One region of the Nocardiopsis tropica genome, then DNA from elsewhere that is predicted to be linked to it. Evidence: riboswitches for the same ligand, from Rfam matches in the RefSeq annotation. Region 1 holds a riboswitch; each other region holds the start of a gene.

Region 1 (9,804 bases):
ACAAGGCCCTCGTAGCCGCAGAACGCGCAACGGTGCTCGTAGGCGGTCAGTACCAGGTCGCGGAACTTCGGGTCGCGTGCACCGCCCGGACCGGGCTGCTCCGCCGCGAGGGTGCCGAGCCGCAACCCGGTACCGGTCAGGATCTCCTGGTGGAGGGAGGGCGGGAAGCCCGTGTCGAGCAGGTGGAGTGCCAGGCGCGGGACGAGACCGGGGTCGTGCGCGAGATCCTCGACCAGCTCCGGGGCGAGCCTTCCCATCGCCTCCTTCTCCCGGAGCTGCCGTGGGCTCGCCCCCGGCGATCCGCCGCCGTCGACGGTCGTGACCGTCCAGAGCCCGTCACCGGTGAGGTGGTGGAAAGGATAGGCGGGCGTGGTGCGCCCCGGGGGGCCGAACTCCCTGAGCAGGCGGGCGAGGTGAGCCTCGGCCTCGCTGTAGGAGATGGGCGCGTCGCCGTGCCGCTGGTGGTGTCCCAGCGCGTAGAGGAGCAGAAGGGGTTTGTGCGGAGCACGGACGCCACCGCGCTGCCAGCGCCTGATCCTGTCGAACCGGTCGAGCCAATCCATGCGCAGGACCCTAGTACGCGGACCGGAGGGGCCGCGTGTCCGGGCCCTTCCGGGTCAGCCGGCGGCGCCGGTCTCCAGGGCGTGGAGGCGGGTGTAGGCGTACTCCGGCACGGGCCGCCCGGCGAGCCCCTCCCCGCCCCCGCCGGAACCGTCCTTCCCGGCCGCCGCGGTCCCGGACACGTCCCCGTTCACGGGGAGGGGCCCGGCCAGGCGGCGGTGACCGGGCTCGTCCGGCCCGGTCAGCAGGAAGACCTGGCGCCGGCCCCCGTCCCGCCCGGTCACGAGCGAGTCCTCGACGACCTCGGCGATCCTGCGGTCCCAGGGGTCGCGGGTGCGGCGCAGCCGGATCGCGCCGCGCTCGGTCCACTCCACGTTGTCCCGGCGCAGGAGGACCCGCGGGAGGTCCGGGGCGATCATGTCGTCCACGCGGAAGGCCATGCGGTCGACCCCGGCGAAGGCCTGTCCCGCCCGTGTGACGTGGGCCCGGCAGCGTTCGTAGAGGAACAGCGCGCCGGGGGCCGAGACCACCAGCGTGTCGTCGGGCGTGGCGGGGCGCTGCGCGTAGACGTCCATGGTCCGGCTGCGGCTTCGGAGCCAGCGCCCCGCGGCCGGGTCGACGAACGCCGCCAGCTCCGCGACCTGGCGGACCTCGAACGGGAAGTCGACGCCGAGCACCGAGTCGTGGTGGGCGATCCGGTTGCGGAACCGGCGGACCCCCTCCGCGGTGGCGGCCACCTCCGCGCGCCTCCCGGACGACCCGGGGAAGGCCCGGTGCAGGCAGGCCCGCCACAGCTCCTCGTACCCGGGCCCGAGCATCCCGGACCAGAACCCGAAGCTCATCGCGGCGACGACCTGGTCGCGCGTCTCCCGCCCCTCCTGGCGGAGGCGCTCACGGACGCGGCCGGACGCCTCGGCGACGTACTCGCCGCCGGGAACGGGGAGCAGGAACCAGGGGATGCCCCGCTCGGCCTCCCGGAAGTGGGCCCGCAGGACCCTGTCCATGCCCCCTCTGAGCAGGACCTCCAGGTGGGCGATGTCCTCGAAGGCCGCCGCGGAGACGCGCGCGCCCCACTCGTACAGGGCGAGGGCGCGGCCGCGGTCTCCCCCGGCCAGCGCCAGGTAGGGCGCGAGGCGCGGGGCGGGGACCAGGCTCAGGACCGCGTCGGTGTCTGCTTCGACGGAGGACATCGCCCGATGCTACTGTCCTGGGGAACGCCCCAGTGCCGCCTCTGCTGACATGCGCCTGGGGCTTTTCCCTTCCCTCCCGCCGCCCCGGTCCGGCATGCCTTCGCACGGGCCCGTCCCCGCGCGTCCCGGCGCTTCCCGCACGCACTGCGCTCCCCGGGCCGCCGCGGCGTGTCGGCCGACGGTCAGGCCGTGGCCCTGGGCAGGGTGATCGCGACGCCGGTGCCGGAGGGCCCGCTGTCGATCCCCACCCGGCCGCCCTGGGCCTGGACCAGGGAGCTGACGACCGCCAGCCCGAGGCCGGAGATGCGGCCGGCGCCCTCGTCCCGCGAGGTCACGAAGGGCTCGAACACGTGGGGCAGCAGCGCGGGGTCGATGCCCGGGCCGTCGTCGGACACCGTGAGGACGAGGGAGTCGCCCTCGCCGCGGGCGGCCACGGTGGCGCGGGTGCCCTCCGGGTTGTGGTCGACGGCGTTCGCGACCAGGTTGGCCAGGCACTGCTCCAGGCGTGACTGGTCCCCGAGCAGCACGTCGGGCGGCGGCTCCTCCAGGGTGACCGCGCCGGCGTAGGGCAGGGAGTCCAGCCGGGCGCGCACGGCGTGGAAGAGGTCGGGCAGGAACACCGCCTCCACCCGGACGTCGATCTCGTCGCCTCCCCGGGCGACCGCCATGAGGTCCTCCAGGACCCGGCGCAGGCGGTCGAGTTCGGCGCGCACGACGGCCGCGTCGGCCGTGCCCAGCAGTTCCAGGTGCCCCTCCGCGACGGCGAGGGGGGTGCGCACCTCGTGCGAGATCGCGGCCAGGTAGCGGCGCCGGTTGGTGTCGGCCTGCTCGATGCGCACGAGCATCTGGTTGATCTCGGTGGCCAGTTCGGCGATCTCGTCGCGGGTGGCGGGCACCGGTACGCGGGTGTCCAGGTCGGAGGGGGAGATGGCCTTGGCCGCCTCGGAGACCTCCCGCACGGGCGACAGGGTGCGCCGCACCACCAGCCACAGCGCGATGCCGCCGCCGACGACGCCGATCCCGCCGGCGAGGGCGGAGAGCAGCAGGACCGTGGCCGCCGTGTCGCGGGTGGAGTCGAGGGGGGCGACGACGGTGACGACGGCGAGGGGGACCCCGGCCCCGTCGGCGACCTCGGTGTCGAGCACCCGGACCGGGCCGGCGTCGGTGTCGAGGGTGCGGATCGTCCCCGGCTCGGGTGCGGGGGCGTCGCCGCCGCGCATCAGCCCGGCGACGCGGGTGGGGCCTCCCGTGCTCTGCAGGCGCGCCCCGTTGGCGGTCACCAGCGTCACGTGGCGGGCTCCGCTGGGGCGCACGGCGAGCGCCTGACGTGCGGCGCGCTCCGCCTCGGGCCCCGAGACCACCCCGTCGAGCCCCGCGGCGGCGGGGACCTGGTCGGCGAGGGCGTCGCCGACCAGCGCCGACTCCTCCCGGAGCAGGCGGTCGATGTCGGTCAGGCCCGAGACGCGCACGAGTTCGTAGGTGAGCAGGGCGACCCCGCCGATGACGAGGGCCATGACGAGCAGCGACCGCAGGACGACGCGGCCGGTGAGGCTCACCGGGTACCCCCGGCGAGGCGGTAGCCCGCGCCGCGGACGGTCTGGATGCGGTCGGCGCCGAGCTTGCGGCGCAGCTGGCTGACGTAGACCTCGACCACGTTGGAGGCGCCGTCGAAGTCGTAGCCCCAGACGCGGTCGAGCAGCTGGGGCTGGGAGAACACCTGTGAGGGGTTGCGGATGAGGACCTCCAGGACGCCGAACTCGCGGGTCGACAGGTTGACGGTCCGGCCGTCGACGGAGGCGGTGCGGGCCCCGAGGTCGAGCACGACGCCGCCGGCCGCCAGCACGTCGCCGCGCTCCTGTCCGCCCGTGCGCAGGCGCGCCCGGACCCGGGCCAGGAGCTCGCTCACGCTGAAGGGCTTGACCATGTAGTCGTCGGCCCCGGCGTCGAGGTTGGCCACCCGGTCGCTGACCGCGTCCTTGGCGGTGAGCACGATCACGGGGACCGAGGGGCGGCGCTGCCGCAGGCGGCGCAGCACCTCCTCCCCCGGGATGCCGGGCAGTCCCAGGTCCAGGACGACCAGGTCGACGTCGGGGGACAGGGCCATCGTCAGCCCGTCGATCCCGTCCGCGGCCGAGAGCACCTGGTACCCGGCCGTCTCCAGGCCCCGCCGCACGAAGGAGACGATGCCCTCCTCGTCCTCCACCACCAGAATCGCCAACGCCGTGTCCTCTCCGCCCGTGGTCCCCCTACCTTGGCAGGAACCGCTGAACCGTTCCTGAGAGCCACATGAAGACGTTCTTCAGGTGGCTTTCAGGACTCCATCATCTTGCCGCCGCATGCTTGGGGCAGTAGAAACCTTCGAGCAAAGGAAACGCCGATGCAGCGCAACACCGTCATCCTCCTCTCCTCCGCCGCCGCGGCCGGGCTGCTGGCCGTCGGCACGATCGGCTACCTCGTGGTGGACGACCCCGAGCAGCAGGTCGACTCGATCGAGCTCACCGGCGTGACCTCCGGTTCGGCCCCCTCGGCGAGCGGGGGGGACGCGTCGGGGCAGAACCCCCCCTCGACCCAGTCGGTGGACGGCCTGGAGCAGCTCGTGGGCGAGCTGCGCGCCGACGGTGACGACGACGGCGACGGCGACGACACCGACGACTGGACGGTGTCCGGTGTCGAGGTCGACTTCGGCCCCGAGGAGTGGCTGCTGACCGACCCCGAGCTGGAGGACTTCGACGGCAACGGCACCGTCCAGCCGCTCCTGGACGAGCTGCGCGGCCTGGAGGGCACCGAGGTGACGCTGGGCGTGCGCTACGAGGCCGACGACGACCGCGACGACGCCGACGTGTACACCATCAACGGGCTGGCCTTCCGGGACACCGACGACGGCCCGGCCCCGTGGCAGAACACCGGCGGGCAGACCGAGGCCGACCGCGACACGGTGTCCGCGAACGCCGCCGAGGCGGTCGGCGAGGGAGCCCGCACCGTCGAGGTCGAGCGCCAGGACGAGGACGGCTGGGACGGCTGGGACGCCGAGGTGCTCGACGCCGGCGGCCAGGAGTACGAGGTGATCCTCGACGCGGCCGGCGAGGTCGTCGACGTGCGCGCCGAGGACTGACCTGCGAGGACCCCGTGCGGCCGTCCCGCGGCCCGTCCCCGTGTCCGCGCGGTCGGGGCCCCGCCCTCCTCGGGGGGCGGGGCCCCTTCATGTCGTCCGGTCATCCGGTCTGCGGGCCCGGGGGCGGGGCCGGTCGCCCGGTCCGCCCCGGCCGGACCGCCCGGGGCCGCCGCCGGAGGCCGGCACGGCAAGGCGACGTCCCCCGGAGCAGGCAGGAGGGGGTCGGGGTACCCTCGTCGGGCCAGTCGAACTCCACTTGGTGGGGTCAGGGAACCCGGTGGGAATCCGGGACTGACGCGCAGCGGTGAGGATGACGGGCGGGCACGTCCGGGGAGCACTCCCCGGGACAGCCACTGGAGCACGGCTCCGGGAAGGCGCTCCGCACCGGTCGAATCCGAGTCCGAAGACCTGCTGGCACCGGCGGCCACGGTCCGCCGAGTCATCCGCGGGCTCCGCGAACGAGTCCCTGACCCGAAGGACGCGCATGTCCCCGCCCGGTTCTCCCCCCTCCACGCGCCGTACGCGCCGTGACCGCTGCCCCGGCGTGCTGAGACCCTGGCCCGCCGAGGACGGCCTGCTGGTCAGGCTCCGGCTCATCGGCGGCCGTGTCGGCGCCTCCTCGCTGCGCGCCCTCGCCGCGGTGGCCGACCGGTACGGCTCCGGCCGTGTCCACGTCACCGGCCGCGCGAACCTGCAACTGCGCGCGCTGCCGGGAAACGCGGGGCGGTTGGGGCCCGAGGTGGTCCGGGCCCTGGCGGAGACCGGCCTGCTGCCCTCCGTCAGCCACGAACTCGTCCGCAACGTGATGGTCTCCCCGGGCACGGGCACGGGCACGGCGGGCCCCGCCGGGACCGGACCGGGCGGAGGCCGGGCCGACCTGCGACCCGTCGCCTCGGACCTGGACACGATGCTGTGCTCCGTCCCGCGCCGCGCCGACCTGCCCGGCCGTTTCCTGTTCGTCCTGGACGACGGGCGCGGCGACCTGATCGGCCACCCGTGCGACCTGGGGCTCGTCGCCCTGGACGAGGGCGTCGCCCAGCTGAGGATCGGCGAGAGCTGGGGCCCGCTGGTGCCGGTCGACGAGGCGCCCGCCGCGCTCCTGCGCCTGGCGGACGCGTTCCTGGACCGTCGCGGGGAGGGGCCCACGGCGCCGTGGCACGTCGCCGAGCTCCCGGCGCCGCTGGCCGGGCCGGTGGAACCGGACCGGCGGCTCCCGCCTCCCGCCCCGCCGCTGCCGTACGGCCCGCTGCCCGGGGGCGCACGGCATGTGCGTGTGCCCGACGAGGGCCTGGACCGTCCGGCCGCCGAGGCCCTCGCCGCGGAGGCGCTCGCCGCCGGGTCCGGCGAACTCGTCGTCACACCCTGGCGCGGCGTCCTGGTACCCGGAAAGCCCGGCTCCGCCCCCGGGGAGGCGCGGTGACCGCCCCACGCCGGCCGGGCCGGCACTACGACTACATCGACGACGGGCCCGCGATCTACACGGACTCCTTCGCCGTCATCCGGGAGGAGGCCGAGCTCGGGCACCTGCCCGCCGACGCGGAGCGGCTCGCCGTGCGGATGATCCACGGCACCGGCCAGGTCGACCTCGCCGGGGACCTGGTGGTCCACCCCGGCCTGGTGTCCGCGGCGCGCTCCGCCCTGCGTGCCGGGGCGCCGATCCTGTGCGACGCGCGCATGGTGGCCAGCGGTGTGACCGCGAGCCGCCTTCCGTGTGACAACGAGGTGCTCTGCTTCCTGGGCGACGGACGCGTACCCGGCCTCGCCGCCGAGTGGGGGACCACGCGCAGCGCCGCCGCGGTCTCCCTGTGGGAACCGTTCCTGGAGGGCGCCGTGGTCGCCGTCGGCAACGCGCCCACCGCCCTCTTCCACCTGTTGGAGATGCTGGCCGACGGGGCGCCGCGCCCGGCCGCGATCGTCGGCTGCCCCGTCGGTTTCGTGGGGGCCGCCGAGTCCAAGCAGGCGCTGACGGAGTTCGGCGACCGGTTCGGCGCCGACATCCCCTACGTGACCGCCCGCGGCCGCCGCGGAGGCTCCGCGATGACCTGTTCCGCTCTCAACGCACTCGCCAAGGAGGAGGAGTGACCGGACGTTTCCACGGGGTGGGCGTCGGCCCCGGCGACCCCGAGCTGATCACCCTCAAGGCCGCACGGCTCATCGCCGCGGCCGACGTCGTCGCCTACCACGCCGGGGTCGGCAAGGCGTCCAACGCCCGCCGCATCGCCGCGTCGCTGATCCCCGGTTCGGCGGTCGAGGAACAGCTCACCTACCCGGTCACCACCGGCGCGACCGACCACCCGGGCGGGTACACGGGGGTGCTGGCCGACTTCTACGAGGAGTCCGCCGCCCGGCTGGCCGCGCACCTGGACGCCGGCCGCGACGTCGTGCTCCTCTCCGAGGGCGACCCGCTGTTCTACGGCTCGTACATGTACATGCACGACCGGCTGGCCGAGCGGTACGAGACGGAGATCGTGCCCGGGGTCCCGGCGTTCGCCGCGGCCACGGCGGTGGCGGCGGCCCCGCTGGCCCGGCAGACCGACGTGCTCACCGTGCTGCCCGGAACCCTCCCCGAGCCGGAGCTGGCCCGCCGGCTGGCCGACACCGACGCCGCGGTGGTCATGAAGCTGGGCCGGACCTTCCCCGCCGTGCGCCGGGCGCTGGAGTCCGCGGGGCGGCTGGAGCACGCCGTGTACGTGGAGCGCGCCTCCATGGACGGGGAGCGGCGGCTGCCCGTGGCCGAGGTCGATCCGGCGACGGTGCCCTACTTCTCCCTGGTCCTGGTCACCGGGGACAGCCGCAACGGCAGGAGGTCGCGCGACCGGCCCCTGCCGGAACCCGCGGCCGTGGAGCCCGCCGGCCCTGCCGCCGAGCTGCTGGTCGTCGGCCTGGGGCCCGGTCCCGGCCGCTGGCTCACCCCCGAGGCCTCCGCGGCGCTGGCCGGGGTGGACCACGTGGTGGGTTACGGCCCCTACGTCGACCGGGTCCCGCAGCGGGCCGGCCTGACCCGGCACGCCTCCGGCAACACCGTCGAGATCGACCGCGCCCGCCTCGCCCTCGGGCTCGCCCGCGACGGGGAGAGCGTGGCGGTGGTCTCGGGCGGGGACGCCGGTGTGTTCGGCATGGCCACCGCCGTGTTCGAGGCGGCCGAGGACCCCGCCTACCGGGACGTCCCGGTCCGGGTGCTGCCGGGCGTCAGCGCCGTGCAGGCGGTCGCCGCCCGGGCGGGCGCCCCCGTCGGCGGTGACTTCGCGGTGATGAGCCTGTCGGACCGGCTCAAGCCCTGGGAGGTGATCGAACGGCGCCTGCGCGCCGTCGCCGAGGCCGACCTGGCGCTGGCGATCTACAACCCGGCCTCGCGCTCGCGGACCGGGCAGGTCGCCGCCGCCCGCGAGGTCCTGCTGGAGCACCGCAAGCCCGACACCGTGGTCGTCGTCGGACGGAGCGTCGGCAGGGAGGGCGAGTCCCTGGCGGTGACCACGCTCGGGGAGCTCGACCCCGCCGGAGTCGACATGCGCTGCCTGCTCATCGTCGGCGCCTCCGGCACCCGCGTCTCCGGGGCGGGCCGGGTCTGGACGCCGAGGTGGGTGCAGCCGTGACCGTGCACTTCGTGGGGGCGGGGCCCGGAGCCGCCGACCTGCTCACCGTCCGCGCCACGCGCATGCTCAACGCGGCCGACGTCGTCCTCTACCCCGGCACGTACCTGGACCCCGGGGTCCTCTCCCACTGCGCCCCCGGCGCGGAACTGGTCGACACCCAGGGTCTGGACCTGGACCGCATCACCGAACGCCTGGTCGCCGCGCACGCCGCGGACCGGGACGTCGTACGGCTGACCTCCGGGGACCCCTCGCTGTACTCGGCGCTGGCCGAGCAGACCCGGAGGCTCGACGCGCACGGGGTCCCGTGGGACGTCACGCCGGGGGTGCCCGCCTACGCGGCCGCCTCGGCGCTGGTGGGCCGAGAGCTGACCGTGCCGCTGGTGGCCCAGTCGGTGGTGCTGACCCGGACCGGCGCCCGGTCGACGGCGATGCCGGAGACCGAGGCGCTGGGCGCGTTCGCGGCGACGCGGGCCACGCTGGTGCTGCACCTGGCGATCCGGCGGGTGCGGGAGCTCATGGCCGAGATCGTCCCCGCCTACGGCGCGGACTGTCCCGCGGTGGTCGTGTACCGGGCCAGCCAGCCGGAGGAGGCGGTGCTGCGCGGGACGGTCTCCACCGTCGCCGGCCTGGTGGAGGAGGCGGGGCTCCGGCAGGCGGCGGTGGTCCTGGTCGGGTGGGCGCTCGACCCCGAGGGGGGCGGTGAGTCCTACCTGTACGACCCCGCGCGGCCCAGGGGCGCCGCCCCCTCGTCAGGCGCTTCCGGGTGACGTGGCCAGGCTCCACTGGGTGACGGTGCGGGCGGGGGACCATCCGGTGAACGCGCCGATGGGCGCGGCGGTCTCCACGGCGGTGCGGGTCAGCTCCCCGCCGTGGCGCCGGTAGGCGTCCGCGAGCAGCCGCTCGGTCTCCAGCGTCACCCCGTGCACCACGAGTCGGCCGCCCGGTATCAGCGCCTCCAGGCAGGCGTCGAGCACGCCGGGCCGGGTCGCGCCGCCGCCGACGAACACCGCGTCGGGCGGGGCCAGCCCCTCCAGCGCGTCCGGCGCACGGCCGGCGACCACGCGCAGGCCCGGGACGCCGAGCCTGTCGGCGTTGCGGCCGATCCGCTCGGCGCGCCCGGCGTCGGCCTCCACCGCCGTGGCCGTGCACGAGGGGTGGGCGCGCATCCACTCGATGCCGACCGAGCCCGCGCCCGCGCCCACGTCCCACAGGTGCTGCCCCGGGGAGGGCGCCAGCCGGGCCAGCGCCGAGGCGCGCAGGTCCCGCTTGGTGAGCTGGCCGTCGTGCTCGAACGCGTCGTCGGGCAGCCCGGCGACCAGTCCGAGGCCCGTCGGCCCGGAGAGCTCCA
Region 2 (9,804 bases), on a different contig from region 1:
GCGTCCCGCCGCACAACCTGAACTTCACCGGGCGGGAGAAGATCCTCGAACACGTCCACGACCTGTTGGAGGACTCCGTCGGCGGGGTCTACCTGCTGGCGGGCGGCGGCGGCATCGGCAAGACCCAGATCGCCACCGAGTACGTGCACCGGCACCGGGACGAGTACGACCTGATCTGGTGGTTCGCCGCCAACAGCGCCTCGGACGTCCAGCAGTCCTACCTGCGCCTGGCCCGGTACCTGGGCCTGGGCGACGACACCGGGAACCTGGAGCAGGTCGCCCAGCAGGTACGGGAGGTCCTGGAGGGCGACCCCGGGGTGGGGCGCTGGCTCCTCGTCTTCGACGACGTCTCCGAGCTCGACCAGCTGGGGGAGGAGGTCCTCCCCTCGAACGGCCCCGGGGACGTCATCATCACCTCCCGCGACCAGAGCTGGATCCCCAGCGGGCGGAGCGAGGGCTCGATCGTCCCCAGCCTGAGCGCGCGGGAGAGCGTCGCCCTGCTCCGCAAGGTCTGCCCCCACGGCCTGGACGACGACGCGACGGCCCTGCGCATCGCCGAGCGGCTGGAGCACCTCCCCCTCGCGCTCGCGCAGGTCGGCGCCTACCTGCGCGACTCCCTGATGAGCGTGGAGGAGTTCCTCCACCTGCTCCAGGACAAGTTCGACGAACTCGTCACCCACGTGGAGCCGGAGGACCTGTACCCCCTGCCCCTGGCGGCGGCCTGGAACATGCAGCTCGACGACCTCCGGCGCGGCACGGGGCCCGACCGCGCCCTCAAGCGGATGGTCAGGGAGTTCGTCCAGCTCTGCTCGTTCTTCGCCCCGCGCTCCCTCTCGCGCACCCTGTTCCACCGCGCCCGCGGGCTGAGCCCCAACCCGGACCTGTCACAGATCCTCGGCAACGAGATGGTCCTGACGAGGGTCCTGCGCTACGTGAGCAGGCACAGCCTCGCCGAGTTCGACCGGACCAACCACACGTTCCAGCTGCACGTCACCTTCCAGACCGTCGTGCAGAGCACCCTCGGCGACGAGGAGCGGGTGCGCTACCGCGACCTGGCCCACCGGCTGCTGGCGCAGAGCGACCCCCTCGGCCCCGAGCTCCCGCAGAACTGGCCCGAGTACCAGCTGCTGTACACCCACGTGGACGCCTCCGAGGCGTGGCGCAGCCACGACCCGCAGGTCCGCGGCCTCGTGGGCAACGTGATCGTCTACCTGGTGGAGACCGGGAACGGCGACGCCGCGCTCGCCCTGGCGGACCGGGCCATCGAGGCCTGGTACGACGACACCGCGCAGAGGTTCCAGATCCAGCTGCTGCGCACCAGGATCCTCCGGATCCGCGGCGACAACGAGATCGCCCTCGCCGAAGCGGAGCGGATGTACGCGGAGCAGGCCCAGCTGGAGGGCCCGGAGAGCGAGGAGGCCCTGGAGGCCCACCGGGCGCGAGCCATCGCGCTCAGCAACCTCGGGCACTACGCCAGGGCCCTGGCCATGTTCGAGGACATCCACCGGACGAGGACCATGCTCTTCGCCGAGGACGACGAGAACACCCTGGTCATCGCCCACGACATCGGCGGCTGCCTGCGCCGCCTCGGCCGCTTCCGGCAGGCCCTGGAGCTGGACCGGCGCACCCTCGAACAGCGCAAGTACGTGTTCGGGCCGGACGGCATCCCGACGCTGCGGACGCGGTTGTCGATCGGCCTCGGCCTCATGGCCCTCGGGTACCTGGAGGAGGCCCGGGAGACGCTGGTGGACTGCCGGAGGCGGTTCGAGGTCACCGAGGCCAACGCCAGCACCCACACCTCGGACATCCCGGTCTTCCTCTCCGTCATCCACCGCCGGCTCGGCGACCACACCCTGGCGCTGGAGCTGACCGAGCAGGCGCGCGAGGTCAACGTCGCGCGCTACGGGCCGCACGCCCCGCCGACGCTGCACCTCAACAGCATCCACATGGTGAACCTGGCCTTCGCCAACCGCCTGGAGGAGGCCCGCCGGCTGGTCGAGGACCTCCTGGCGCACATGGACGACAGGTTCCCCTCACGCCACCTCTTCCCCTGGGCCTCCAGGGCCAACGCGGCGATCGTGTTCCGCGTGCTGGGCGAGTACGAGCGGGCGCACGAGCTGGACCGCACCGCCATGGCGGAGATCCGCGAGCGCTTCCCCGACGCGGACGTCACCCTCACCGCCGTCGAGGTCAACCTGGGCAACGACCTGTTCGCCCTGGGGAGGCTCAAGGAGGCCCGCGCCCAGGACGCCGCGAGCGTGGAGCTGTGCCGGGAGACCCTGGGAGAGCACCACGTCTTCCTGACCACGGCCCGGCGCAACCTGCTGATCAGCCGGCGGGCGCTGGGCGAGGACGTCGGGGAGGAGTGGGAGGCGCTGCGCGAGCACTACACCTCGCGGTTCGGGCCCGAGCACCGCTTCGTGACCACGATGGCGTCCTTCACCCGGCTGGACACCGACATCTTCCCCGTCAGGGACTGAGGAGGGGGCGGTCCCGGCACACGCCCGGGGCCGCGGAGGCCGCTCAGCGCACGGACGAGACCAGGGACAGCCACTCGCGGGACCGGAACCGCAGGACGTCCCCTCCGGGGCGGTGGGAGTCGCGGAGGCACACGCGGCCCGGCTCGCCGAGGGAGGCCTCGCAGCAGTCGGCTCCGGATCCCGACCTCGACGACTTGCGCCATCCGGTGCCGTCACGCCCGTCCCGCCAGGTGGCACTTGAGCCGTTTCGCCCGGTCATAACTGGTACGTCCCACCGTTTCCTCCGCGCGGACGGCAGCGGAATATCATCGTTGCCGGACATCTCCCCCTATTTTACTTTCTGTGGACATCAAGAGGAATGGCAAGCCCCTTCGGAGAATGCGTGAGGCCAATGTGAACAAAGTGATCGACTTCGTCACCGACGACGGCACCGTGATCAGCATCGAGTCCGCCCCCGTCCGCAAGGAGGGGGCCGCCCCCGTCTCACGGACCCCGGGAAAGGCCACCGGGGACAAAAGGCTCGACTCCGTCCTGCTCCGCATCAGGAAGATCGCCGAGGCCGTGTCGGCGCAACTGGAGGAGCTCTCCTCCTCCTCGCTGGCGCCCTCGGAGACGGAGGTCGAATTCGGTGTGACCGTGAGCGCCGAGGCGGACGTCGTGGTGGTCAAGGGGACCGGCGAGGCCACCTTCAACGTCCGGATGACCTGGACCGCCAAGGGCTGAGGGCCGGGTCCCGGCGCCTCCGGCCGGGGCCCGGGACACACCCCCCGCACGCGAAAGCGGCCCGGATCGCGCGCCTCGATCCGGGCCGCCCCGGGGGGAGGCCTTGTCCGCCTCCCGGGAGGAGAACCCCGTCCGGCCCGCCTCACGCGGGCCGGGACACCGTCAGTCCCAGTCCAGGCCGCTGCCGGTCTGGTACTCGATGACGCGGGTCTCGAAGAAGTTCTTCTCCTTCTGGAGGTCCATCATCTCGCTCATCCACGGGAACGGGTTCTCCGTCTCCCCGAAGATGGGGGCCAGGCCGATCTGCTCGGCGCGGCGGTCGGTGATGAAGTGCATGTACTTCTCGCACAGCTCCGAGTTGAGGCCGAGCACGCCGCGCGGCATGGTCTCGCGGCCGTACGCCACCTCCAGCTCGCACGCCTCCGCCAGCATCCGCCGGACCTCGCCCTGGAACTCCTCGCTCCACAGGTGCGGGTTCTCGATCTTGATCTGGTTGATCACGTCGATGCCGAAGTTCAGGTGGATCGACTCGTCGCGCAGGATGTACTGGTACTGCTCCGCGATGCCGATCATCTTGTTGCGGCGGCCCAGCGACAGGATCTGCGCGAAGCCGGTGTAGAACCACATGCCCTCGAAGATCACGTAGAACGCCACCAGGTCGCGCAGGAACGCCTGGTCGGCCTCCGGCGTGCCGGTGCGGAACTCCGGGTTCTCCAGGTTCTGGGTGTACTTGAGCGCCCAGGCGTCCTTCGCCGTGATCGACGGGACCTCCCGGTACATGTTGAAGAGCTCGCCCTCGTCCAGGCCCAGGCTCTCGCAGATGTACTGGAAGGTGTGGGTGTGCACCGCCTCCTCGAAGGCCTGGCGCAGCAGGTACTGGCGGCACTCCGGGTTGGTGAGCTGGCGGTACACGGCCAGGACGATGTTGTTGGCCACCAGCGACTCGGCGGTCGCGAAGAAGCCGAGGTTGCGCTTGAGCATCAGGCGCTCGTCCTCGGTCAGCCCGTCCTTGGACTTCCACAGCGCGATGTCGGCCTGCATGGCGACCTCGGTGGGCATCCAGTGGTTGTTGCAGCCCGCGAGGTACTTCTCCCACGCCCACGTGTACTTGAGCGGGAGCAGCTGGTTGACGTCGGCGCGGGCGTTGATCATCGCCTTGTCGTCGACGTTGACGCGCTCGGCGTCGCGCTCGATCTCACCGAGGCCGCTGGTGGCGCCGGCGTTGTTCTCGGAGACTGCGGTCATGCTGGGGTTCTTCCGTTCTCCGGCCGGGCCGGAAAGTCGTTGTCGGGAGCGGGACGCGGCGTCGCCGCGGGCACGGTCCGGCGGGGCGGCCGGACCGGCCCGGGGCCGCCGGCGGGCGGCCCCGGGTCTCACGCCCTACTGGCAGGCCTCGCACTCGGGGTCGTCGATGGAGCAGGCCTGGCCGTCGACGATCTCGAACTCGTCCTCGACCTCGGTGTTCACGGCGGCGGGCGCCGCGACCGGCTCGGGGACGGGGACGGGGGCGGGCGCCGGGGCGCTCGGGGTCGCGGCGACCGAGTTGAGGCGGCCGTCGGTGCCCTTGAGCGTGCTCTTCTCCACGTGCGTGGCGCTCTGCGAACGCAGGTAGTAGGTGGTCTTGAGACCGGAGCGCCACGCGCGGCGGTACAGGGTGTCGAGCTTCCTGCCGCTCGGGGCCGCCATGTACAGGTTCAGGGACTGGGCCTGGTCGATCCACTTCTGGCGGCGCGATCCCGCGTCCACCAGCCACTCGGGGTCGACCTCGAACGCGGTCGCGTACAGCGCCTTGAGGTCGTCCGGGACGCGGTCGATGGCGCCGAGGCTGCCGTCGTGCATCTTCAGCGCCGAGACCATGTCGTCGTCCCACAGGCCGCGCGCCTTGAGGTCCCGGACCAGGTACGGGTTGACGACGGTGAAGTCGCCGGACATGTTCGACTTGACGTACAGGTTCCGGTAGAGCGGCTCGATCGACTGGCCGACACCGGTGATGTTGGCGATGGTCGCGGTGGGCGCGATCGCCATCACGTTGGAGTTGCGCATCCCGGTGGACCTCACGCGCTCGCGCAGCGAGTCCCAGTCGAGGGTCTCGCCCCGGTCCATGTCCAGGTCGCCGCCGCGGGAGTCGGCGAGGAGCCGCAGCGAGTCGATCGGCAGGACGCCCCGGCTCCACAGCGAGCCCTCGAAGGACTCGTAGGCGCCGCGCTCGGAGGCCAGCTCCATGGACGCCTCGATGGCGTAGTAGCTGATCAGCTCCATGCTCTCGTCGGCGAACGTCACCGCGCCCTCGGAGGCGAACGGGGTGCGCAGCTTGAACAGGGCGTCCTGGAAGCCCATCAGGCCGAGGCCCACGGGGCGGTGGCGCATGTTCGCGCGGCGCGCCTCGGGGATCGTGTAGAAGTTCACGTCGATGACGTTGTCGAGCATGCGCACGGCGGTGCGGACGGTGCGGCGCAGGCGCTCGGCGTCCAGGCCGTCGGGGCCCACGTGCTGGGCCAGGTTGACCGAGCCCAGGTTGCAGACGGCGACCTCGTCGGCGCTGGTGTTCAGCGTGATCTCGGTGCACAGGTTGGAGGAGTGCACGACGCCGACGTGCTGCTGCGGCGAGCGCAGGTTGGACGGGTCCTTGAAGGTGATCCAGGGGTGCCCGGTCTCGAACAGCATGGTCAGCATGCGACGCCAGAGGTCGACCGCGGGGATCTTCTTGGCGACCTTGATCCGGCCCTCCTCGGCGGCGGCCTCGTACTTCTCGTAGGCCTCGGCGAAGTCGGTGCCGTACTTGTCGTGCAGGTCGGGGACCTCGTCCGGCGAGAACAGGGTCCAGCTGCCGCCCTGCTCCACACGCTGCATGAACAGGTCCGGAACCCAGTTCGCGGTGTTCATGTCGTGGGTGCGGCGGCGGTCGTCGCCGGTGTTCTTGCGGAGGTCGAGGAACTCCTCGATGTCGATGTGCCAGGTCTCCAGGTAGGCGCACACGGCGCCCTTGCGCTTGCCGCCCTGGTTGACCGCGACGGCGGTGTCGTTGGCGATCTTCAGGAACGGGACGACGCCCTGGCTCTTGCCGTTGGTGCCGCGGATGTGCGAGCCGAGGCCGCGCACCGGGGTCCAGTCGTTGCCGAGCCCGCCCGAGTACTTGGACAGCATCGCGTTGTTGCTGATGCCGTGGAAGATGGCCTGGAGGTCGTCGCCGACGGTGGTGAGGAAGCAGGAGGACAGCTGCGCGCGCACCGTGCCGGCGTTGAACAGGGTGGGCGTGGAGGCCATGAAGTCGAACGAGGACAGCAGCTCGTAGAACTCGATGGCGCGGGCCTCGCGGTCGTCCTCGTTGAGGGCCAGCCCCATGGCGACGCGCATGAAGAACGCCTGCGGCAGCTCGTAGCGGACCTCGTCGCTGTGCAGGAAGTAGCGGTCGTAGAGGGTCTGGATGCCGAGGAAGGTGAACTGCTCGTCGCGCTCGGGGCGCAGGGCGGCGCCCAGGCGCTCCAGGTCGAACCCGGCGAGCGCCGGGTCGAGCTGGCCCAGGTCGATGCCGCGGCTGACGTAGGCGGCCAGGTAGGCGGCGTAGCGCTCGCCCATCTCGGACTGCCCGGCGGCGTCGGGGGCGCCGCTGATGAAGGTGAGGGCCTCGCGGCGCAGCTTGTCCAGCAGCAGGCGGGCGGCCACGAACGAGTAGTCCGGGTCGACCTCCACGAAGCTGCGGGCGGCCATGACCAGGGCGAGCTCGACCTCGGAGTCGGGGATGCCGGGGTAGAAGCCGCGGCGGGCCTCGGTGAGGACCTTCTCCGCCGAAACACCGGTGAGCCTCGCACAGGCCTCGGTCACGACGTGCTCGATCCGGTCGACGGCGGCGGGGGGCGCGCCCTCGTTGGTCGGCTCGGGCCGAACGGATACGGGCACGGCCTCGACGTCAAGGGTCATACAGCGGCTCCAACCTCGGTAGAAGAGTCCCGGCGGGGAGGGGACACGATGGGCAAGGTGCGCGGCACGCACCGGGGGACCGACGCACCGGGTGCGTGCGGTCGTCCGACCGGTGGGTCGCGGCGGCTCACCCTCGAAGCCCCGTCGTCGGCGCACGTTCACGTGCGCACCGGTGGCAGGTCTTCGGGCTCGTGGGCGGCCTACGCACCGTCGCTTCCCGGGGCCTTCGGGGGTCCCCAGTGCCTGTGACGGCTTCGTTCCCACTTACCGCTGCGGGGCAGCCCCGGCTTCGCACCGGGTTCCCTCTTGCCTCACCCCGAGGGGTGAACCACCAGCGGGACAGATACTACATCTAGGGGGCCCTGCGTTGGAACACCGCAAGATGATGGCGTGTCATCGATTTCTCGGATTCTTCGACGATCGTCGAACACACGCGTGGGCCGTGGTATGAGAGGGCCTCGGGCACCCGGTTCAGGGGGATGTCGCGCCTCGTCGGGGCAGCTGGGAGGCGACCGGACACAGCCTAGATCGTCGCCGGGGCTCCCCGGGACCGGGAGCGCCCCCCGAGGGGCGGCCGAACGCCCGGAACGCCGCTTCCGAGGCGGTTCGGGCGGCGCCCGGCGAACCGGTGCCGCTGACCACACGGCCGTGTCCGCGGCGGCCGGCCCCGGACCGGAGCGGCCGGGCGGAGATCCGTGCCTCCACCGCCCCGGGCGTGTCGGCGGCGCGCCCGCACGTCGGAAAGCTCACTCCGCCGGGCCGGACGGCCGGGGTCACTCCTCGTCGAGTCTGCGGTCCAGCCGGTCCTCGGACAGCCCCAGGTCGGTGCGGATGCGGAACCGGATGCGCAGGAGCTCCACCAGGAGGTCGCGGACGTAGGGCGAGGAGGCCCGGTCGAGGAACCGGTGCGCGCCGACCGTCGCCCACCGCTCGGCGCCCTCCAGGTCGTCGTGCGCGTACAGTGCCTCCGCGACGTGGATGAAGGTCTGGAGTCCGGGCGGATCCTCGCCCTCCAGGCGTTTGAGGTGGGCGTAGGCCTGGTCGACCTCGTCCAGTTGCAGGAGTGCCCCGGCGCTGAGCGCGCGGGCGTCGATCACCGTGGCCCCGCCGTCGTCGATCGCCCTCTGGTAGGCCGAGCAGGCGCGCTCGAACTCCTGGGCGATCTCCCACTGCTCCCCCGCGCGCACGAACAGCTCCGCGCGCGAGACCTCGCTCCCCGCGTCGACCCGGTTGGCCAGGTCCAGGAGTTGGGCGGCGACCCGTCCGTGCTCACCGGACCGGACAGCGTGGAATTCCCAACGGTCGAGTTCTGCCGTCGTCACGTGGGTCAACCGCATCGCCCCCATCCCCTACTCGCACTCCCGCGCGCCCTGTCAGGACCTGGCCCGCTCCAGGGCCTGCCAGAACCCCTGGCGCAGTCCGTCACGGACCTCGTCACGCAACAGGTGGTCGATCGGCAGCGAGGAGCCCTGGAGCAGGCGCGCCTCCAGGTCGGAGGGCATCCTGGGCCTGCGGGCGAGTACGGCCTCCACCCACAGGGCGGGCGCCTCGCGAGCGATCGACTCCGCGAAGTCGTTCCCTTCCTTGTGCGCGACATGCACCGCTTCGTCAACGGTATGCGCGGCGGGACGTGTCTGCTGTGGATATCCAGGACTGGGACGGGATTCCTGGTAGCCGCCGGCGCTGAACCGGCTGGCGGGTTCGGGACCAGTAGGTGGCGGCCCCCCGTAGGGGGAGGCTGCCCCACCGCGGTGAGCGGTGTCAGTTTCCGTACTGGTCCCATAGGTAGGGTTTGCGTCGGCCGCTCCCCCGAATCCGGAGCCGTCCCCACCCCCGTAGCGCGGGTCCTGCCGTGGGTCCTGGGGTGGGGCGCTTCTCGGAGGTGGCGCGTGGCCGGGTTGGCCGTCCGACGCGAAGGAGCGCTGCGGCCCCGTCCCCGCGGCGAAGGACTGCTGGGGTCCCGTGCCGTTGAAGGAGGGCTGCGCTCCGGTCATCGGCCCCGATCCGGAGGCCGGCCTCCCGGGCATGCCGTAGCCGCTGGGGTCCGCGCCGCGCATCGACGGGTGCCCGTCGGTGACGGGATAGCCCTGCTGCCCGTTGTGGGCGGGGTGGCCCCCGGTCACCGAGTGGCCGGGGTAGGAGCCGCCGCCCGTGCCGGGCGGGGTCTGCCCGCCGGACGGGAATCCGTTGGCGTCGATGCCGCCCGGCTGCTGGCCGCCGTCGCCCCCCGGTCCGACGAGGTGGTCCCCGCCGCGCTGCTGCGCGAGGGACCTCCGCATGGCGCGCAGCTGGTCCATGGCGCTGCCCTGGGGGACGGGCTGGCCCCCGGTCCCCGCGAACATCGCCTCCAGGCCGCCGCTGGAGGATCCCACCGGGTCGACCCGGGCGCCGCCGGGCTGGGCCGCGACGGGCTGCCGCGGCGTCTCGGGCGCGGAACGGGCCCGGCCGTTGGCGAACGGCGTCGTGGTCTTGGCCGCGGTCTCCTGGGAGGAGCCGCTGCTGGAGAGGAGGTTGACGTGCGGGCGCAGGTGGCCCGCCCCGATCTCGATGAGGTCGTCGCACTCCCGGCGCAGGGCCCGGGAGATGGTCCAGTTGCCCTCGACGGACACGTGCACGACGGTGACGCGCACGCCCATGTCCTGGACGTCGGCGACGACGGAAGCCATGTCCTCGTCACCGCTGA
Region 3 (9,804 bases), on a different contig from region 1:
CTACGGCGCCCCCACGGGTCCCGGCCAGGGCTTCCCCGGCCCGGAGCAGCAGATGTACGCGGGCGGCCAGCCCCCCTACGGCGGCGGCCCCGGCTACCCCCATCCCCAGCCCCAGCCGCCCCAGGGCGGCGGCAGGGCCAGGCTGTGGGTCGTCATCGGCGGCGGCGTGGTCATCGTCGTCCTCGTGGTCGCGGTCCTGGTCATGCTGGTCACCAACGGCAACGAAGGGACGACCGTCGCGGCCCCGCCCGAGGGCGAGCCCTCCGCGAGCGCGGAGGAGGCGACCGGCGGCGACGAGCCGGCCCCGGAGCCCGACCCCGACGCGGCCCCCGCCGGCGAGCCCCCCTACTCGGTCCCCACCGAGCCCTGCGACGCCTTCACCGAGCAGGTCGTGGCCGACTTCCTCGTCACCGACGGCGGCAACAAGTCCGTCCGCGACGAGAACTCGTACTGCGACACCCTGGACGCCACCCTGCCGGAGGGCAACCCCCCCGGCGGCTACGCCTCCTTCGAGATCGTGTACCAGACCCCCTACTCCGCAGCCGACTCCGTCGAGGCCGCCACGAGCCAGTTCCAGGACACGGTCGCCCAGATCACCGGCGAGAGCGAGTACAGCACCCTGTACGACGCCGGTGACGTGGAGGAGAGCAAGGAGGTGGAGCTCGGCGACGAGGCCCACTTCATCGTCACGAAGTACGACTTCGTGGGCGACCTCATCCCTGAGGCCGTGCTGCTGGTCAGGACCGCGAACCTGAACATCCAGATCACGTACCAGCTGCACCCGTCCTTCACGGGCGAGGACTCCGCGGAGGACCTGGTCCTCCCCGACAACCTCGAGGAGATCATGGTCAACGCCGGCGCCGACGCGCTGGCCGTGGTCGGTACCTGACCGGTCCACCGCAGGGACGGGGAGGGGCCGCGGCGTCGCCGCGGCCCCTCCCCGTCCGCTTCGCCCCGTGCCCGGCCCGAGGCCCTGGGCGCCCGCTCACTCGCGGAGACCGCCGGCCGCCTCGCCCCGGAGGCGCCCGGGCCGGGCACGGAACACCCCGCTAGCGGGCGCCGGGCAGGTCGGCGCGCACCCGGCGGGCGGCCTCCACCATGTTGCGCAGGGCCTGCTCCGCCTCGGCGTAGCCGCGCGTCTTGAGACCGCAGTCGGGGTTGACCCACAGGCTCCCGGCGTCGATGTGCGCGACGGCCAGCCTCAGCGAGCCCTCGATCTCCTCCACGGACGGCACCCGCGGTGAGTGGATGTCGTACACGCCGGGCCCGATCCCCCGCTTGTAGCCGCGGCGGCCCAGGTCCTCCACCAGCTCCATCCGGGAGCGGGCGGCCTCGACGCTGGTCACGTCGGCGTCCAGCGCCTCGATGCCGCCGACGATGAGGCCGAACTCCGAGTAGCACATGTGCGTGTGGATCGTCGTGGACGGCGACACACCGGACGTGGCCAGGCGGAAGGAGTTCACCGCCCAGTCCAGGTAGGCGGCGCGCCGCTCCTCGCGCAGCGGCAGGAGCTCGCGCAGGGCCGCCTCGTCCACCTGGATGTGGCGGATGCCCGCGCGCTCCAGGTCGGCGACCTCGTCCCTCAGCGCCAGGCCCACCTGGCGGGCGGTGTCGCCCAGCGGCTGGTCGGTGCGCACGAACGACCAGGCGAGCATGGTCACCGGGCCGGTCAGCATGCCCTTGACCGGCTTGTCGGTGCGCGACTGGGCGTAGGTGATCCACTCGACGGTCATCGGCTCGGGGCGCGAGACGTCGCCGAACAGGATCGGCGGGCGGACGCACCGCGAACCGTAGGACTGCACCCAGCCGTTCTCGGTGGTGGCGTAGCCCTCCAGCTGCTCGGCGAAGTACTGGACCATGTCGTTGCGCTCGGGCTCGCCGTGCACGAGCACGTCCAGTCCGATCTCCTCCTGGAGCGCGACGACCCGGTCGATCTCCTCCCGGAGGATCTGCTTGTAGGCGTCCTCCGCCAGGGCGCCCCGGCGGCGCGCGGCGCGGGCGCGGCGCAGTTCCGCGGTCTGGGGGAACGACCCGATGGTGGTCGTGGTCAGCGGCGTGTCCGTGGGGGCGCCCCTGTCCTGGGGGCGCTCGTAGGCGTCCGGGCCCAGGGCGTCCAGGCGGGCGCGCACGCGGGCGTCCGTGAAGCCAGGACCGCCGCCGGCCCCGCCCGCCGCATACTCGGCCTCGGCCCCCTCCGAGAGGACGCGGCCGAGAAGGGCCGTCTCGTACGCCTTCTGCTTGGCGAAGGCCAGGGCCTCGCGCAGCTCGGGGGCGAGGGAGGTCTCCGCGTCGAGGTCGATCGGCACGTGCAGGAGCGAGCAGGACGTACTCACCGTCAGCTCGTCCGTGAGGGCGAGCAGGGTGCCGAGCGTGGCCACGGCGGCCGGGACGTCGGTCCGCCAGACGTTGCGGCCCTCCACCACCCCGGCGACCAGGCGGGTGCCGCCGAGGCCCGAGACCTTGACGAGGTCGTCGACGCCCTCGCCGTCGGTGACCAGGTCCAGGCCGACGGCCTCCACCGGTGAGTCCTTCAGGACCCGCAGTGCGGGCGCCCCGATGGAGCCGAAGTAGGTCGAGACCAGGAGGGAGGGGCGCTCGGTGAGGGAGCCCAGGCGCCGGCAGACCCGCTCCAGGAGCCCGACGGCGGCGCGTCCCTCGTCGGTGGCCAGGATCGGCTCGTCCAGCTGCACCTCGGCGGCCCCCGCGGCGGAGAGGCCGGCGAGGAGCTGGGCGTAGGCGTCCAGGAGCTGGTCGAGCAGCTCGACGGGGCGCCAGCCCTCGGGGGCGTCGTCCGCGGCCTTGGCCAGCAGGAGGAAGGTGAGCGGGCCGACCAGGACCGGGCGGGTCGGGAAACCCGCCTCGGCCGCCTCCCGGAACTCGGCGAGGGGCTTGTCACCGACCAGGCGCGGGCGGGTGCTCGGCGACAGCTCGGGGACCAGGTAGTGGTAGTTGGTGTCGAACCACTTGGTCATCTCCAGCGGCGGGGCGCCCTGCTCGCCCCGGGCGAGGGCGAAGTAGCGGCGCAGCTCCTCGTCGCGGTCGCCGGCGGCGGCCGGCGAGGCGAACCGGGAGGGCACCAGGTCGAACAGGACCGCGGTGTCCAGGACGTGGTCGTAGTACGAGAACGTGTTGGACGGGATGTCGTCGACTCCCGCCTCGCGCAGCTGGGCGTAGACGCCCAGGCGCAGGCCGGCGGCGATGCCGTCCAGCTCCTCCGCGGCGGTCTCGCCCCTCCAGTACGACTCGCAGGCGCGCTTGAGTTCCCGGTTCGGGCCGATCCGGGGGTAGCCGTGCACGGTGGAGCGCACGGACGGCCGGGAGGCCTCGGGGGTGTGGGGCATGAGCTTCTCTCCCTCGTCGAAAGCCGGGTACCGGCCACGGGGGTGAGCGAGGACGCGGGCATGCCCGGGGCCACGCCGTGGGCGTGTGCGCCTGCCGCCGCTCCTCGGCCCTCCCTCGGGGCACGGGACCACCGGCGGCACGGGTGCGCCGCCGGGTGGAGGCAGGTCTTCGGACTCGGGGGCGCGGACGGCGCGAGCACCGTCCTCCTACTGGCCGCCGCTTCCCGGTTTCCGACCTTTCCGACCGGATTACCAGTGCTTATGGCGACGTTCGTTCCCTCATACCGCTGCGGGGCAGTCCCGGAGTCGCACCGGGTTCCCTCTTGCGACACACCCCTCCCCTTCCGGGCGCGGCCCGGGTTCTGGGGTGGAGCATGTACCTTCCACGCCTGCAAGTATAGGGAGCACCCCTCCGCCCCTGTACCCGGCGTGCTGCCCTGTGCCCCCGGCCGGAATCAGCGCGAACCCCTGTTGCGCGGCCGGCGTCACAACCGACATGAAGCGTCGCGGGGCCGAGTCCTCCCCCGTGCTCCCCGCGATCGTTCGTCTGAAGATGTACGTGGAGAACCCCTGGTGAACAAGCAGTCCCAACCGACCATGGCCCCCGGTCACCCCCTGTCCACGATCGCGGTCGCGCTGGCGGTCGTCGCGGGGCTGGTCTGGCTGGCCGTCACCCCGCCCGGCGTGCTCGCCTCCGAACCCGTGAGCGATACGCACCCGGGGTCGGCGGACGGCGGACCGGAGGCGGACCCGCCCGCCGCCGGCGAGCCCGACGGGCTGACGGTGGTCGACCCCGACGACGTGGTGGACCTGGCCGAGGCCGAGCTCGCCCGCGAGGGCGGGGTGGCCGCGGAGGTCTCCTACCCGGTCGTCCCCGACGCCGACCCGCTGAGCGACTTCCTGGACCGCGCGCTGTCCGCCGAGGTGGACGCCTTCGAGGCGGCCAACCCCGGAGCGGTCTCCTTCGAGTCCGCGTGGAACCTGACGGCGGCCAACGACGACATCGTCGGGGTCCGCGTGACCCGTGAGGAGACCGACTCCGAGGGGACCCGTGAGGGATACACCACCTACTGGTACGACGCCCTCACCGGCTCGACCCACCCCTCCACCGCCCTGATCGCCGGCCAGGGGGAACTGGAGGAGCTGAACGGCCTCGTGCGGGACGCCCTCCCGGGGACCGCGGCTCCGGACGCGGTGCACCCGATCGCCTCGCTGTACGACTCCGTGGGGTTCAACCCCGCCGGCGACCTCGTCGTGGAGTTCGACGCGGGACAGGTCGCCCCCGTGGAAGAGGGCAGGACCCACGCCGTCGTCGCCGCCTCGGAGTCCGCCCCCCTGCTGTCGGACCTGGGCGAGCGCGCGCTGCGCTCGGCGACCCGGGGCGTCCGCGACTTCGCCGTCGCGGCCCCGCCCCGGGAGGAGGAGAGCAGCCGTGAGACGGCCGTCCCCGGGGTCCTGCCGCCCGCGGGCGAGGACGTCGACTGCTCCGCCCCCGGGTCCAAGTGCGTGGCCCTGACCTACGACGACGGCCCGGGCGGGCGCACGCCCGAACTGCTGGACATCCTGGCCGAGTACGACGCCCGCGCGACGTTCTTCGTCACCGGCTACCCGGTCATGGAGGATCCGCGCACCGTGAGGCGCGCCTACGCGGAGGGCCACGAACTGGCCAACCACACCCTCTCCCACCCCGACCTGGCCGGGCTCGGAGCGGGCGGGATCCGTTCCGACCTCGAAACCGTGCAGGCCCTGGTGTACCGCGAGACCGGGTACACCATGGACCTCATGAGGCCCCCCTACGGGTCCACCGACGCGGAGGTCGCCTCGGTGACCGCCGACATGGGCCTGGCCCAGATCCTGTGGAGCATCGACACCAACGACTGGAAGGACCGCAAGTCGTCGGTGGTCGCGGACCGCGCCGTCGACGGCGCCTCCCCCGGGGCGATCATCCTCATGCACGACATCCACGACACGACGGTCGACGCCTCCCGCGCGATCGTCCGGGAACTGGACGATCGCGGCTACACCATGGTCACCGTCTCCCAGCTGCTCGGCGCCACCGAGCCGGGCGAGGCCTACGTCGACGGGGCCCCCGAGCCCCCCGCCGACACGGAAGGGGACGGCGGGGAACCGGAGGGGGACGAGGCGGCCTGAGGCCCGCGGGGCCCGGCGGCCCCGGCCGCGACGCTCCGGACGGGTGCGGACCCGCACCCCCTCCTGTGGCGGTGACCACATGTGGTCACCGCCACAGGCGCGCGGACGGCGTCCCCTATGTTGCTCCCATCAACCGCGTAAGCACCCGCGCAGGGATGAGGGAGACCGGTGTTGTCGACGAGCCGAGTCCGTCCTGGCCAGACCGCTCCCCGTCGGGGCCTCGACCGGGGGCCTGGGCCCCGGCGCCCAGGAGGGGCCGCACGACGCGCGGCGCACCGGACCGGCGCGGCGGTGGCGGCGCTGCTGCTGTTCACCGCCTGCGGCACGGGCGGCGCGGCGGAGGGCGACGACCCGGAGCTGATGACCGTGCTCCTGGACGAACCCGGCGAGGAGGTCGCCGAGTGGACCGGTGGCGCCGCGGACTTCGGCGACCACCCCCACCGGCCGGACGGCGTGGAGATCGACGTCTCCTATCCGGTGTTCGAGGGGGCCGACCGGTTCGCCTCCCGGCTGGCCGAACAGGTGGACCGCGAGGTGCGGGACTTCCGCGGGGCCAGCCGCGACCCCGTGCGCCTGGCGGTCGACTGGGAGGTCGTGGGCGCCGGGAGCGGCGTCCTGGGCGTGCGCCTGGTCCGCACCGAGGAGGACCTGCACGGCCGGCGCCAGGGATACGGAACGTACTGGTACGACGCGGAGACCGGGCACACCGCGTACTCGACGGAGCTCCTGGCGGACGACGACGCCCTGGGAAGGCTCGACGGGATCGTGCACGAGGAGCTGGCCGGGAACCCGGACGTGGACCCGGAGGGGCTGCACCCCGTCATGCGCACCTACGACTCCATGGGGTTCAACTCCGACGGCGACCTGCTCGTGGAGTTCGACGACGGCCACCTCTCCCCGGTGGTGGTCGGCCACCCGCCCTCGTCGGAACCGGGCCGGATCCTCGCGGTGGTGCCGTCGGAGGAGGCCGCGCCCCTCCTGTCGGACCTGGGAGAGCGCGCCCGGGAGGCGTCGACGGCGGAGGAGCCCGTGCTCGCGGTGGACCCGCCCGGAGCCGTCCCGGAGTCCCTCCCGACCGCACCGGGGGTGGTCGCCGCCGGCGACCCGGACCTGGACTGCGGGGCCCCGGGGACCGAGTGCGTCGCGCTCACCTACGACGACGGGCCCGCGGAGGGGACCGCGGCCCTCCTCGACCTGCTGGCCGAGGAGGAGGTGTCGGCGACGTTCTTCCTCAACGGCGACCCCGCGCTGACCCGCCCCGGCGTGCTCCGGCGCGCCTACGCGGAGGGGCACGAGATCGCCAGCCACAACGACCTGCACGAGCACATGACGGAGTACTTCGACGACCGGGAGCTCCCCGCGCAGGTCGCGGCGGTCAGCGCGATGGTCCGGCGGCAGACGGGGCAGGACGTGGAACTGTTCCGGCCGCCGTTCGGCGACACCTCCGGACCGGTGATCGAGGAGATCGGCAGGCAGGGGATGGCCCAGGTCCTCTGGAACCTGGACAGCGAGGACTGGACCGGCCTGTCCCCGGAGGAGATCGTGGACGGCGTCATGGACGACGTCGAGCCGGGCTCGGTGGTGCTCATGCACGACACGCTCGCGCCGACCCTGGCCGCCGCACCGCGGCTCATCGAACGGCTGCGGGAGGAGGGCTACGAGTTCGCGACCGTCAGCCAGGTCGTCGGCGACCCCGAGCCCGGCGAGTCCTATCCGGCGGCGGGCGTCACCGTCCCCGAGTACTGGTAGCGCGCGGGTCGGGGCGCACCGGGGCCGGGGGCCGCCAGGAAGCACCGCGGGGCCGGGAACCCCGGGGAGGGGTTCCCGGCCCCGCGGGACGCGGCGGCCGTCAGACGGCGGTGGACTCCTGGGGGCGGCCGGCCCCGTGGACGTCGGCGCCGACCGCCTCGCCGATCGAGCGGTATCCGGCCTCGCGGACCAGCCTGGCCAGGCCGCGGTGGATGCGGCGCGGCCAGAGGGGGCCGCCGTAGATCAGACCCGTGTAGCCCTGCACGAGGGTCGCCCCGGCGCGGATGCGGGCCCACGCGTCCTCGGGGGTCTCGATGCCGCCCACGGCGACCAGGGTGACGCGGTCGCCGACGCGGGCGCGGAGGCGGCGGAGAACCTCCAGCGACCGCTCCCTGAGCGGGGCGCCGGACAGCCCTCCCGCCCCGGCGGCCTCCACCTCCTCGGCGGAGGCGGCCAGCCCCTCGCGGGAGATGGTGGTGTTGGTGGCGATGATGCCGTCCAGCCCCTCGGCCAGGGCCAGGTCCGCGACCGCGTCGACGTCCTCGTCGGCCAGGTCGGGGGCGATCTTGACCAGGAGCGGCAGGGTCGGGTGCCCGGCCTCGGAGAGCGCCTCGCGAACGGCGGCGAGCAGGGGCCGCAGCTGCTCCACGCCCTGGAGGTTGCGCAGTCCGGGGGTGTTGGGCGAGCTGACGTTCACCACGAGGTAGTCGGCGTAGCGGGCCAGGCGCCGGGCGCTGAGGGCGTAGTCCGCGGGCGCGTCCGCCTCGGGCGTCACCTTGGTCTTGCCGATGTTCACCCCCAGCACGGGGCGGCGTCCGCCCCGCTGGTGGTGCAGGCGCTCGGCGACCAGGGCGGAGCCCTCGTTGTTGAAGCCCATCCTGTTGACGATCGCACGGTCCTCGACCAGCCGGAACAGGCGCGGGGCGGGGTTGCCCGGCTGCGGCTGGGCGGTGACCGTGCCGATCTCGACGAAACCGAAGCCGAGCGCGGCCAGGCCGGACGGGCTCTCCGCGTTCTTGTCGAAACCCGCCGCCATGCCCAGCGGCCCCGGGAACTCCTGCCCCAGGGCTCGCACGGCGAGCTCGGGCTCACGCGGGCCGAGGACCCTCCCCATGGCCGAGGCCACACCGGGGATCGCGGTCACGCCGCGCAGTGCGGCGAAGCTCATCCTGTGGACCTTCTCGGCGTCCATGTGGCGCAGGACCGAGCGGAAGACAATCTGGTAGAACACGGTCATCCGTTTCCGTCGCCCTCGCGCTCGGCGAGGTAGCGTTCGAGTTCCGCGCCGAGTTCGTCGGCGGTGGGCAGGCCGGCCTCGTCGTCGGCCAGCGGGAGTGTGGGGCGTTCCTCGGGATCGGTCCGCGAGGACATGATGTCGTCGTACTGCCGCTCCAGGTTGGCCACGACACGCTGGACCTCCGCGGAGGCCGCCACCTGCTCGGCGATGTCGACGTCGGTCGCCCCCGCCACCTCCTCCAGCCCGCCGGTGGGCAGCGCGAGCCCGGTCGCCCCGGCCACGTAACCGGCGGCGGCGATGGCCGCCCGCGGGTACTGGGACTGGGCCAGGTAGCTGGGCACGTGGACGGCGTAGCCGACGAAGTCGTGGCCGCGCTCCCCCAGGCGGAACTCCAGCATCGCCGCGGCGCTGGCGGGCACCTCGATCCGGCCGATCCACGGGGTGTGGCCCTCCACCAGCTCGGGGCGGGTGGAGTGCGGCGTGACCGTGACCGGACGGGTGTGCGGCACCGCCATCGGCACGCCGTGCGTGCTGATGGACAGCGACACCGAGAACCGCTCGACCAGCTGGACGACGGCGGCGGCGAAGGCCTCCCACTCCCGGTCCGGCTCCGGGCCGTACAGGACCAGGAACGGGGCGTTCTCCTCGTCGTGCATCCGGTACAGGGCGAGCTTGGGCGGCTCGTAGTCCGTCCAGGTGTTCTCCACGAAGGTCATCGACGGGCGGCGGGACCGGTAGTCCACGAGCCGGTCGGCGTCGAACGTCGCGACCTCCTCGGCCTCGAAGCGCTCGAAAAGGGCCTCGGCGACCTGGCGTCCGGTGTGTCCGGCGTCCACGAAGCCGTCCAGACAGACCAGCATCGCCAGCCCGGCGATGTCGTCGAAGCCGGGATGGAGTTCGTACAGATCTGCGGGGTCACGCACCGGGTTCTCTTCTCCAAGACTGGTCGGATTCGCAGGGCGGCGTCCTCACGGCGGTCCGACCGCCGGGGCGCGACCGGGGAGGGCCCGGCATCGCACCTCCTGGGAGGCTGTGCCCTGCTTTCCCACAATACCGACCGGATCCCCCTCAGGCCTGCGATGGGACGCCTGTCACACCCCGGCCGCCGGAGCGTCCCCGCGGGTGCGCGCACGCGCCCCTCCTCCAGGCGGGGGACGCGACGGGAGCGCGCCCCTCGCGGCTCCCGCCCCCGGTCGGCGTTCGGGGCCCCGACCGGGGCCGGAACGGCCGCGCGTTCACCCGCCCGGACGCTGGGCGGCGACGCGGAGCGTGCGCAGCCTGTTGAGGACCGCGGCGACCTCGAACCGGCGCGGCAGGACGTAGTCG

Evidence for each region. A riboswitch is a leader RNA that binds a small molecule or an ion and turns the genes downstream of it on or off. The one in region 1 is predicted to bind cobalamin.
Region 2: another riboswitch for cobalamin. It lies ahead of ACFQBR_RS14450 (ribonucleoside-diphosphate reductase subunit alpha); the one in region 1 lies ahead of ACFQBR_RS13405 (nitrite reductase).
Region 3: another riboswitch for cobalamin. It lies ahead of metE (5-methyltetrahydropteroyltriglutamate--homocysteine S-methyltransferase); the one in region 1 lies ahead of ACFQBR_RS13405 (nitrite reductase).

What each region holds. Positions count from the first base shown of each region.
Region 1 is NZ_JBHSUF010000007.1:179,588-189,391, forward strand. Features, by position in the region: gene ACFQBR_RS13380 (phosphorothioated DNA-binding restriction endonuclease) at 1-563, opposite strand, end outside; gene ACFQBR_RS13385 (hypothetical protein) at 618-1,751, opposite strand; gene ACFQBR_RS13390 (sensor histidine kinase) at 1,934-3,307, opposite strand; gene ACFQBR_RS13395 (response regulator transcription factor) at 3,304-3,969, opposite strand; gene ACFQBR_RS13400 (PepSY domain-containing protein) at 4,129-4,863, shown strand; cobalamin riboswitch at 5,090-5,293, shown strand; gene ACFQBR_RS13405 (nitrite reductase) at 5,348-6,283, shown strand; gene ACFQBR_RS13410 (precorrin-8X methylmutase) at 6,280-6,945, shown strand; gene ACFQBR_RS13415 (precorrin-2 C(20)-methyltransferase) at 6,942-8,456, shown strand; gene ACFQBR_RS13420 (cobalt-precorrin-4/precorrin-4 C(11)-methyltransferase) at 8,441-9,223, shown strand; gene cbiE (precorrin-6y C5,15-methyltransferase (decarboxylating) subunit CbiE) at 9,206-9,804, opposite strand, start outside.
Region 2 is NZ_JBHSUF010000008.1:67,007-76,810, reverse strand. Features, by position in the region: gene fxsT (FxSxx-COOH system tetratricopeptide repeat protein) at 1-2,480, shown strand, start outside; gene ACFQBR_RS14465 (DUF397 domain-containing protein) at 2,524-2,739, opposite strand; gene ACFQBR_RS14460 (CU044_2847 family protein) at 2,883-3,203, shown strand; gene ACFQBR_RS14455 (ribonucleotide-diphosphate reductase subunit beta) at 3,366-4,448, opposite strand; gene ACFQBR_RS14450 (ribonucleoside-diphosphate reductase subunit alpha) at 4,584-7,121, opposite strand; cobalamin riboswitch at 7,279-7,469, opposite strand; gene ACFQBR_RS14445 (hypothetical protein) at 7,895-8,467, opposite strand; gene ACFQBR_RS14440 (NYN domain-containing protein) at 8,495-9,804, opposite strand, start outside.
Region 3 is NZ_JBHSUF010000001.1:374,178-383,981, reverse strand. Features, by position in the region: gene ACFQBR_RS01595 (DUF3558 domain-containing protein) at 1-889, shown strand, start outside; gene metE (5-methyltetrahydropteroyltriglutamate--homocysteine S-methyltransferase) at 1,050-3,341, opposite strand; cobalamin riboswitch at 3,502-3,676, opposite strand; gene ACFQBR_RS01585 (polysaccharide deacetylase family protein) at 3,939-5,492, shown strand; gene ACFQBR_RS01580 (polysaccharide deacetylase family protein) at 5,664-7,241, shown strand; gene ACFQBR_RS01575 (quinone-dependent dihydroorotate dehydrogenase) at 7,342-8,478, opposite strand; gene ACFQBR_RS01570 (proteasome assembly chaperone family protein) at 8,475-9,401, opposite strand; gene ACFQBR_RS01565 (ABC-ATPase domain-containing protein) at 9,714-9,804, opposite strand, start outside.